Linked DNA regions of Oceanicoccus sp. KOV_DT_Chl. The protein of the gene in region 1 binds, or shares a complex with, the protein of each later gene. Links are inferred from orthologs where the notes say so. Each region holds a gene or a part of one and is shown in the gene's direction. Other genes may lie near its edges. The genes, in order: tig and rpsG.

The links.
Region 2: the proteins of tig (region 1) and rpsG are in contact, whole or in part, in a crystal structure (PDB 3GTY), measured with the Thermotoga maritima proteins. The link is inferred for Oceanicoccus sp. KOV_DT_Chl from one-to-one orthologs. Residues at the interface, in WP_004081061.1 of Thermotoga maritima: Glu122, Val124, Val129, Leu130, Tyr133, Glu188, Gly259, Ile262, Tyr263, Glu266, Ser270, Glu273, Gln274, Glu277, Arg308, Gln311, Ile312, Ser315, Tyr316, Glu325, Arg329, Arg336, Leu363, Phe366, Trp367, Arg373, Leu377, Arg381, Leu384, Glu387; in WP_004081843.1 of Thermotoga maritima: Lys34, Lys52, Lys55, Glu59, Arg62, Gln63, Glu66, Asn67, Lys69, Val71, Arg95, Ala109, Lys110, Lys111, Gly112, Arg113, Pro114, Glu117, Glu121, Ile124, Ala125, Tyr127, Asn128, Asn129, Thr130, Gly131, Lys135, Asp139, Arg142, Met143.

What each region holds. Positions count from the first base shown.
Region 1 is NZ_FQLF01000004.1:149,921-153,088, forward strand. Bases 21-2,866 are described here. They hold tig (trigger factor), read left to right. Parts: upstream 21-703; coding sequence 704-2,029; downstream 2,030-2,866. Other genes in these bases: UNITIG_RS16225 (hypothetical protein), read left to right, coding at 21-368. In the rest of the region: more of UNITIG_RS16225, read left to right, coding at 1-20; ATP-dependent Clp protease ATP-binding subunit ClpX, read left to right, coding at 2,924-3,168. UniProt on the Bacillus subtilis protein: Involved in protein export. Acts as a chaperone by maintaining the newly synthesized protein in an open conformation. Functions as a peptidyl-prolyl cis-trans isomerase.
Region 2 is NZ_FQLF01000005.1:818,238-821,514, reverse strand. The notes cover bases 1-2,955. They hold rpsG (30S ribosomal protein S7), read left to right. Parts: upstream 1-1,220; coding sequence 1,221-1,691; downstream 1,692-2,955. Other genes in these bases: rpsL (30S ribosomal protein S12), read left to right, coding at 604-975; rpoC (DNA-directed RNA polymerase subunit beta'), read left to right, coding at 1-368.

The sequences.
Region 1 (3,168 bases):
CTTTTGCGCAAAAAGTGCTTACCCAGGCGCACTGGGATACGGCGCAGGCAGTCGAGCTCATGAATATAGAGTCGCCACAGCAGCAAGCGCATCAGACTATCTTTGCCAACAAAGGTGTTGCGGTTGATCGTATTGTGGATTTTGAGGATTTTGAAGTTCAACGTGTTGTGTTGGGGGTTGGGGAGGCGTTGAAAATTAATTCGCCACTGAAATATGGTTTGTTGATGAGTATTGACGCAGGCTTGAAAGCAGGTGAGGTTGAGTTAACGGCAGAGCAGGCGTTGTTACTGCCGGGCAGCTGCTCGGGTCTGGATTTGTACAATCCTTCATCAAAATCCCTCAGTTTTTTGCTGGCTTACCCTAAATAGCCGATATAAGCGAAAAAGGTCTGTTGAACCGGCTAGCATCATGTGGCAGAATCACCGCCCCTGAGATTGAGGTGCCCCACGGGATCATTACTTATAGGTGTGGGATTTCAATTAGTTAGCAGAAATAGCTCATGTTGATTAAAAACTGGGCGGCGCTTTTAAAGGCCTTATTGATCAAGCGGACGTGGTGAAATTGGTAGACACGCCAGATTTAGGTTCTGGTGCCGCAAGGTGTGAGAGTTCGAGTCTCTCCGTCCGCACCATTTATTCAGATAAAAATATCCCTTCTTGCGCAAAAATTACCTGAACGCATTTGGGGTTTAGAGGATTTTTCCATGCAAGTTTCAATTCAGACGACTTCAGGTCTTGAGCGTAAGTTAACAGTAGGTATTCCTGCTGACCGTGTTGATAATGAGGTCAATAATCGCTTGCAAAAAGCATCATCGACGGTTCGCCTGGATGGCTTTCGTCCAGGTAAAGTACCAATGAAAGTGATGAAGCAGCGCTTTGGTGCAGGAGTTCGTCAGGAGGTATTGCAGGAAGTGATGAACCAAAGCTTTAGTGAGGCCGTAGTACAGGAAAACCTTAAGCCAGCAGGTATGCCTAACATTGAACCCAAGAATCTGGAAGAGGGGCGCGACCTTGAATACGTCGCCACTTTTGAAGTATTCCCTGAGCTGGATTTGAAAGACTACAGTGCTATTACTATCGAAAAACCAGTTGCAGCTATTACTGACGCTGATATTGATAAGATGATTGCCACCTTGCGTGAGCAGCAATCAACATTGGACGCTGTTGAGCGTGCGGCTAAAAGCGGCGATACGGTAGACATTAATTTTGCCGGCACCAAAGATGGTGAGGCTTTTGACGGTGGTACTGCTGAAGGTTCCAGCCTGGTACTGGGTTCGGGTTCAATGATTCCCGGTTTTGAAGATGGCATTGTTGGGATGAGTGCAGGCGAAGAAAAAACCTTGTCTTTATCGTTTCCGGAAGATTATCACGCTGAAGAGTTGAAAGGTGCTGCTGTTGAATTTGTAGTGACTGTGAATTCAGTTTCCGAGAAAAAACTACCTGAATTGGATGACGCGTTTTTTGAGAAGTTCGGTGTTAAAGAAGGCGGTGAAGAGCAGTTCCGTAAAGATGTTACCCAGAATATGCAGCGTGAATTGGACAACGGCATTAAATCCAAAACCAAAAATCAAGTGATGGAAGGGTTGGTTGATATTCATAGCGATTTACAGTTACCTCAGGCGCTGGTTAAGCAAGAGATATCAGGCTTGAAGGGTCAAATGGTACAGCAGTTTGGCGGTGCCGCTGCTTCTCTGGATGTTGATTCACTGTTGCCCGATGATATGTTTATCGAGCAGGCTGAGCGTCGCGTTCGTCTGGGTTTGATTTTGAACGAATATATCAGCAAAGAGAGTATTTCTGCTGACCCGGAAAAGGTTAAAGAAACTATTGAAGGTTTTGCTTCAACCTATGAGGATCCTGAAGAAGTGGTAAATTATTACTACAGTAACCAGCAGCAGTTGCAGGAAATTCAGGCAATGGTGTTAGAGGATTCTGTAGTCGAAAAGCTTTTATCGATAGCAAAAGTTACTGAAAAGAAATGCAGCTACGACGAAGTTATGGCTCCTGAGGCATCAGCAGAAGAGGCCTAATTGTTCTGAATACTCTACAATTTAACACAAGCGGCTATACTATGTTGCCTAACACGGCAGCGTAGATAGCCGCTTGTTTGTTTAAGCGCTTAATAAATACACGATAACACCCGAGAGCGAATACACTATGTCCAGATTTGATCCTAATAGCATCAATCAGCAAGAAGTTACTAATTTAGGTTTGGTGCCTATGGTGGTTGAGCAAACTGCCAAGGGTGAGCGTTCCTATGATATTTACTCACGTCTATTAAAAGAGCGGGTAATCTTCATGGTTGGGCAAGTGGAAGATCATATGGCGAACCTTATCGTCGCGCAGATGTTATTCCTTGAATCCGAGAATCCTGATAAAGATATTCACCTGTATATCAACTCCCGGGTGGGTCCGTCACAGCTGGCCTATCGATTTATGACACTATGCAGTTCATCAAGCCGGATGTCAGTACTATGTGTATTGGTCAAGCTGCTAGCATGGGTGCCTTCCTTTTGTCTGGTGGCGCCAAGGGCAAGCGCTTTATGCTGCCTAATGCGCGAACCATGATCCATCAGCCTAGCGGCGGTGCTCAGGGTCAGGCAACTGATATCGATATTCAAGCGCGTGAAATCTTGATTATCCGGGAGCGTTTAAATCACTTGATGGCTGAGCATACCGGTAAAGACTATGAGACCATCGCCCGTGATACTGAGCGGGATAACTTCATGAACGCAGAAACATCCAAGGAATATGGCCTGGTTGATGAAGTATTGTCCAACCGTAAGTTAAGTAAAGATTAATCCTCCTTAATTATTCACCATGGTGGCCGAATATAGCTATAGGGGCTTGCAATATCAGCTAAAAGGCAGCATCTTTAGCAGTAAGAATGTGAAGATTGAGAGTGAGACGGGGTAGAGCGTTCAATGAGTAATAATACTAAAGACAGCGGTGATGATGGCGGCAAGCTGTTGTACTGTTCCTTTTGCGGAAAGAGTCAGCATGAAGTTCGGAAGTTAATTGCCGGTCCATCAGTCTTTATTTGTGATGAATGTGTCGATCTTTGTAACGATATTATTCGTGAAGAAGTTCAGGAATCCTCAGGTGAGGGCGGCCAGGATAAGCTACCAACACCAGTAGAGATCAAAGAGATCCTTGACGAGTATGTTAT
Region 2 (3,277 bases), on another replicon or contig:
AGTACAACCGTTTGTTGGAAGAAAACGAACTTTTGGCAGCGAATGATAAAGTTGGTGCGAATTTCGAGCGTATGTTGTTGGGTATTACCAAGGCATCGTTGGCAACAGAGTCGTTTATCTCTGCGGCCTCGTTCCAGGAAACTACCCGCGTATTGACCGAGGCGGCAGTAACCGGTAAGCGTGACTATCTGCGTGGCTTGAAAGAGAACGTAGTTGTAGGTCGATTGATTCCCGCAGGCACCGGTTTGGCATACCATGCTGGACGCAAGCGCCGTAAGGAAGAGGCGTTAGCAGCTAATGAAGAAGTGACCGTAAGTGCAGCCGATATAGAGGCGGCATTAACGGAGGCGCTTAAGGAAGAGGGCTAAATCGGCAGAAACTGAATGAATGTTGCTGAGCTAACCCCTTTAGGGAAGGTTTCAGTAACAGCCATAAGATTTCAGCTATTGACTGGTGGAGGGCGCATCTATACAATCCGCGCTCCGCTTTTAACGGATTAGCCCCGCTTTGGTGGTTGTTAATCCCGCTGCTTATTGAAGAGCTGTAGCTTGGTTCTGCACTAGGTGGTTTAGAAGTTTTACATATAAATTTGGAGTTTGTTTAATGGCAACGATCAACCAGTTGGTTCGTAAGCCGAGAAAACGTAAGGTTCAAAAAAGCGACGTTCCTGCTTTGCAGGCTTGTCCGCAGCGCCGTGGTGTATGCACTCGTGTTTATACTACTACGCCGAAGAAACCAAACTCTGCTCTGCGTAAGGTATGTCGTGTGCGCTTGACCAACGGTTATGAAGTGACTTCATACATCGGTGGTGAAGGTCACAACTTGCAAGAGCACAGTGTTGTGTTGATTCGCGGTGGTCGTGTTAAGGATTTACCGGGTGTGCGTTATCACACAGTTCGCGGTAGTTTGGATACTTCTGGAGTCGCTGCCCGTCGGCAGGGTCGTTCCAAGTATGGTGCCAAGCGTCCTAAGTAATCTGATATCAGGTTTTTCTGGGGGTGCAGCCCACAGGAACTCGTCGGCAGTAACGAGGCTATAAGCTGCCAATACGTTTTTCGGTTCTAATGGGTTTTACAGTGAAGACTGCAAAACTTTAAAATTTTATTTCAACCTTAGTAAGGCCAAACCCCTGCTAACCCACTCGCCCACTTCCGTCTCCAGTAGACACAGGGCATCTGGCAAAACAGTGTTTGGATAACCTGAAGAAAAGGGCTAAAACTATGCCAAGAAGAAGAGTCGTCGCGAAACGCGAGATCCTGCCTGATCCTAAATTCGGCAATCTCACGCTAGCCAAGTTCATGAACCACGTGATGGTCAGTGGTAAAAAATCAGTTGCTGAAAGTATCGTTTACGGTGCTTTGGATATTGTTAAAGAAAAAATGAACAAAGATCCCATCGAAGCTTTCGATGAAGCCTTAGAAAATATCGCGCCAATGGTTGAGGTTAAATCTCGCCGTGTTGGTGGTGCAACTTACCAGGTACCTGTTGAAGTACGTCCATCACGTCGCGCGGCTTTGGCTATGCGCTGGTTGGTAGAGTACTCACGTGGTCGTGGTGAAAAGTCCATGCGCCAGCGTTTGGCGGGTGAGATCATCGACGCATCACAGGGTAAAGGCTCTGCGGTTAAAAAGCGTGAAGATGTTCACCGTATGGCAGAAGCCAACAAAGCGTTCTCGCACTACCGCTTTTAAAGTAAGTGGTGTTTGGATACGGCAGTTACTGGCGTATCCGTGTGAGAAACAAGCCAAGGCGTTTCTATTCGTAGAAGCGCCTTTGAGCTTTAAAAAACACTGGTTTTTAACTTGTGTTGATAAAGTTTAAACCTAACTAAAAATTTAGCTTATCTGCTAATGAGGATTTAACAGTGGCACGTCAGACGCCTATTGCTCGTTACCGAAACATTGGTATCTGTGCACACGTAGATGCGGGTAAAACCACAACTACCGAGCGCGTGCTGTTCTATACCGGGCTATCTCACAAAATTGGTGAGGTACATGATGGCGCTGCCACTATGGACTGGATGGAGCAGGAGCAGGAGCGTGGTATTACTATTACCTCAGCTGCCACTACCTGTTTTTGGGCGGGTATGCAGCAGCAGTTTGAGCAACACCGCATTAATATTATCGATACCCCGGGCACGTTGATTTCACTATTGAGGTAGAGCGGTCTTTGCGGGTGTTGGATGGTGCAGTGGTTGTGTTGTGTGGCTCGTCCGGTGTACAGCCCCAAACAGAAACAGTATGGCGTCAGGCAAACAAATATGAAGTACCGCGTATGGTATTCGTCAATAAGATGGATCGCACCGGTGCTAATTTTCAAAGTGTTATTGATCAGTTGGGTGAGCGCTTAGCTGCTGTTGCTGTGCCCATGCAAATGACCATCGGTGCCGAAGATGAGTTTAAGGGCGTCGTCGATCTGGTCAAGATGAAAGCTATTTTATGGAATGAAGATGATCAGGGGATGACCTTTGATTATGCCGAAATTCCCGCAGACCTTGTCGAAAAGTGCGAAGCGATGCGCGAGCATATGATTGAAGCTGCTGCTGAAGCTAACGACGAGCTGATGGAGAAGTATCTTGAAGATGGCGATCTGAGCGAAGAAGAAATTATTGCGGGTATTCGCAAGCGTACTCTCGCTAATGAAATAGTGCCTGTGTTTGGTGGTTCAGCCTTTAAGAATAAAGGTGTACAGGCAATGCTGGATGCTGTTATTCAGTATTTACCATCCCCGGCAGAAGTTAAAGCCATTGAAGGCACGCTGGATGACAAAGAAGAAACGCTGGCCACCCGAGAAGCGGATGATAAAGCACCGTTTGCAGCGCTAGCTTTCAAAATTGCGACTGACCCTTTTGTTGGTACGCTAACATTCTTCCGTGTGTACTCCGGTACGCTTACCAGTGGTAGCGCGGTTTACAATTCAGTGAAACAGAAAAAAGAACGTGTTGGCCGCATGGTGCAAATGCACGCCAATGATAGAAATGAAATTAAAGAAGTATTGGCGGGTGATATCGCGGCAGCGGTTGGGCTAAAAGATGTGACTACCGGCGATACCTTATGCGACGAAAACGAAAGAATTATACTTGAGCGGATGGAGTTTCCCGAGCCGGTTATATCGGTAGCGGTAGAGCCTCGTTCAAAAGCAGATCAAGATAAAATGGGTATTGCGCTAGGTAAGCTAGCGCAGGAAGACCCTTCTTTCCGCGTTAAAACGGATGAAGAAACCGGGCAAACGATTATTTCTGGTATGGGTGAATTGCACCTTGATATCTTGGTTGATC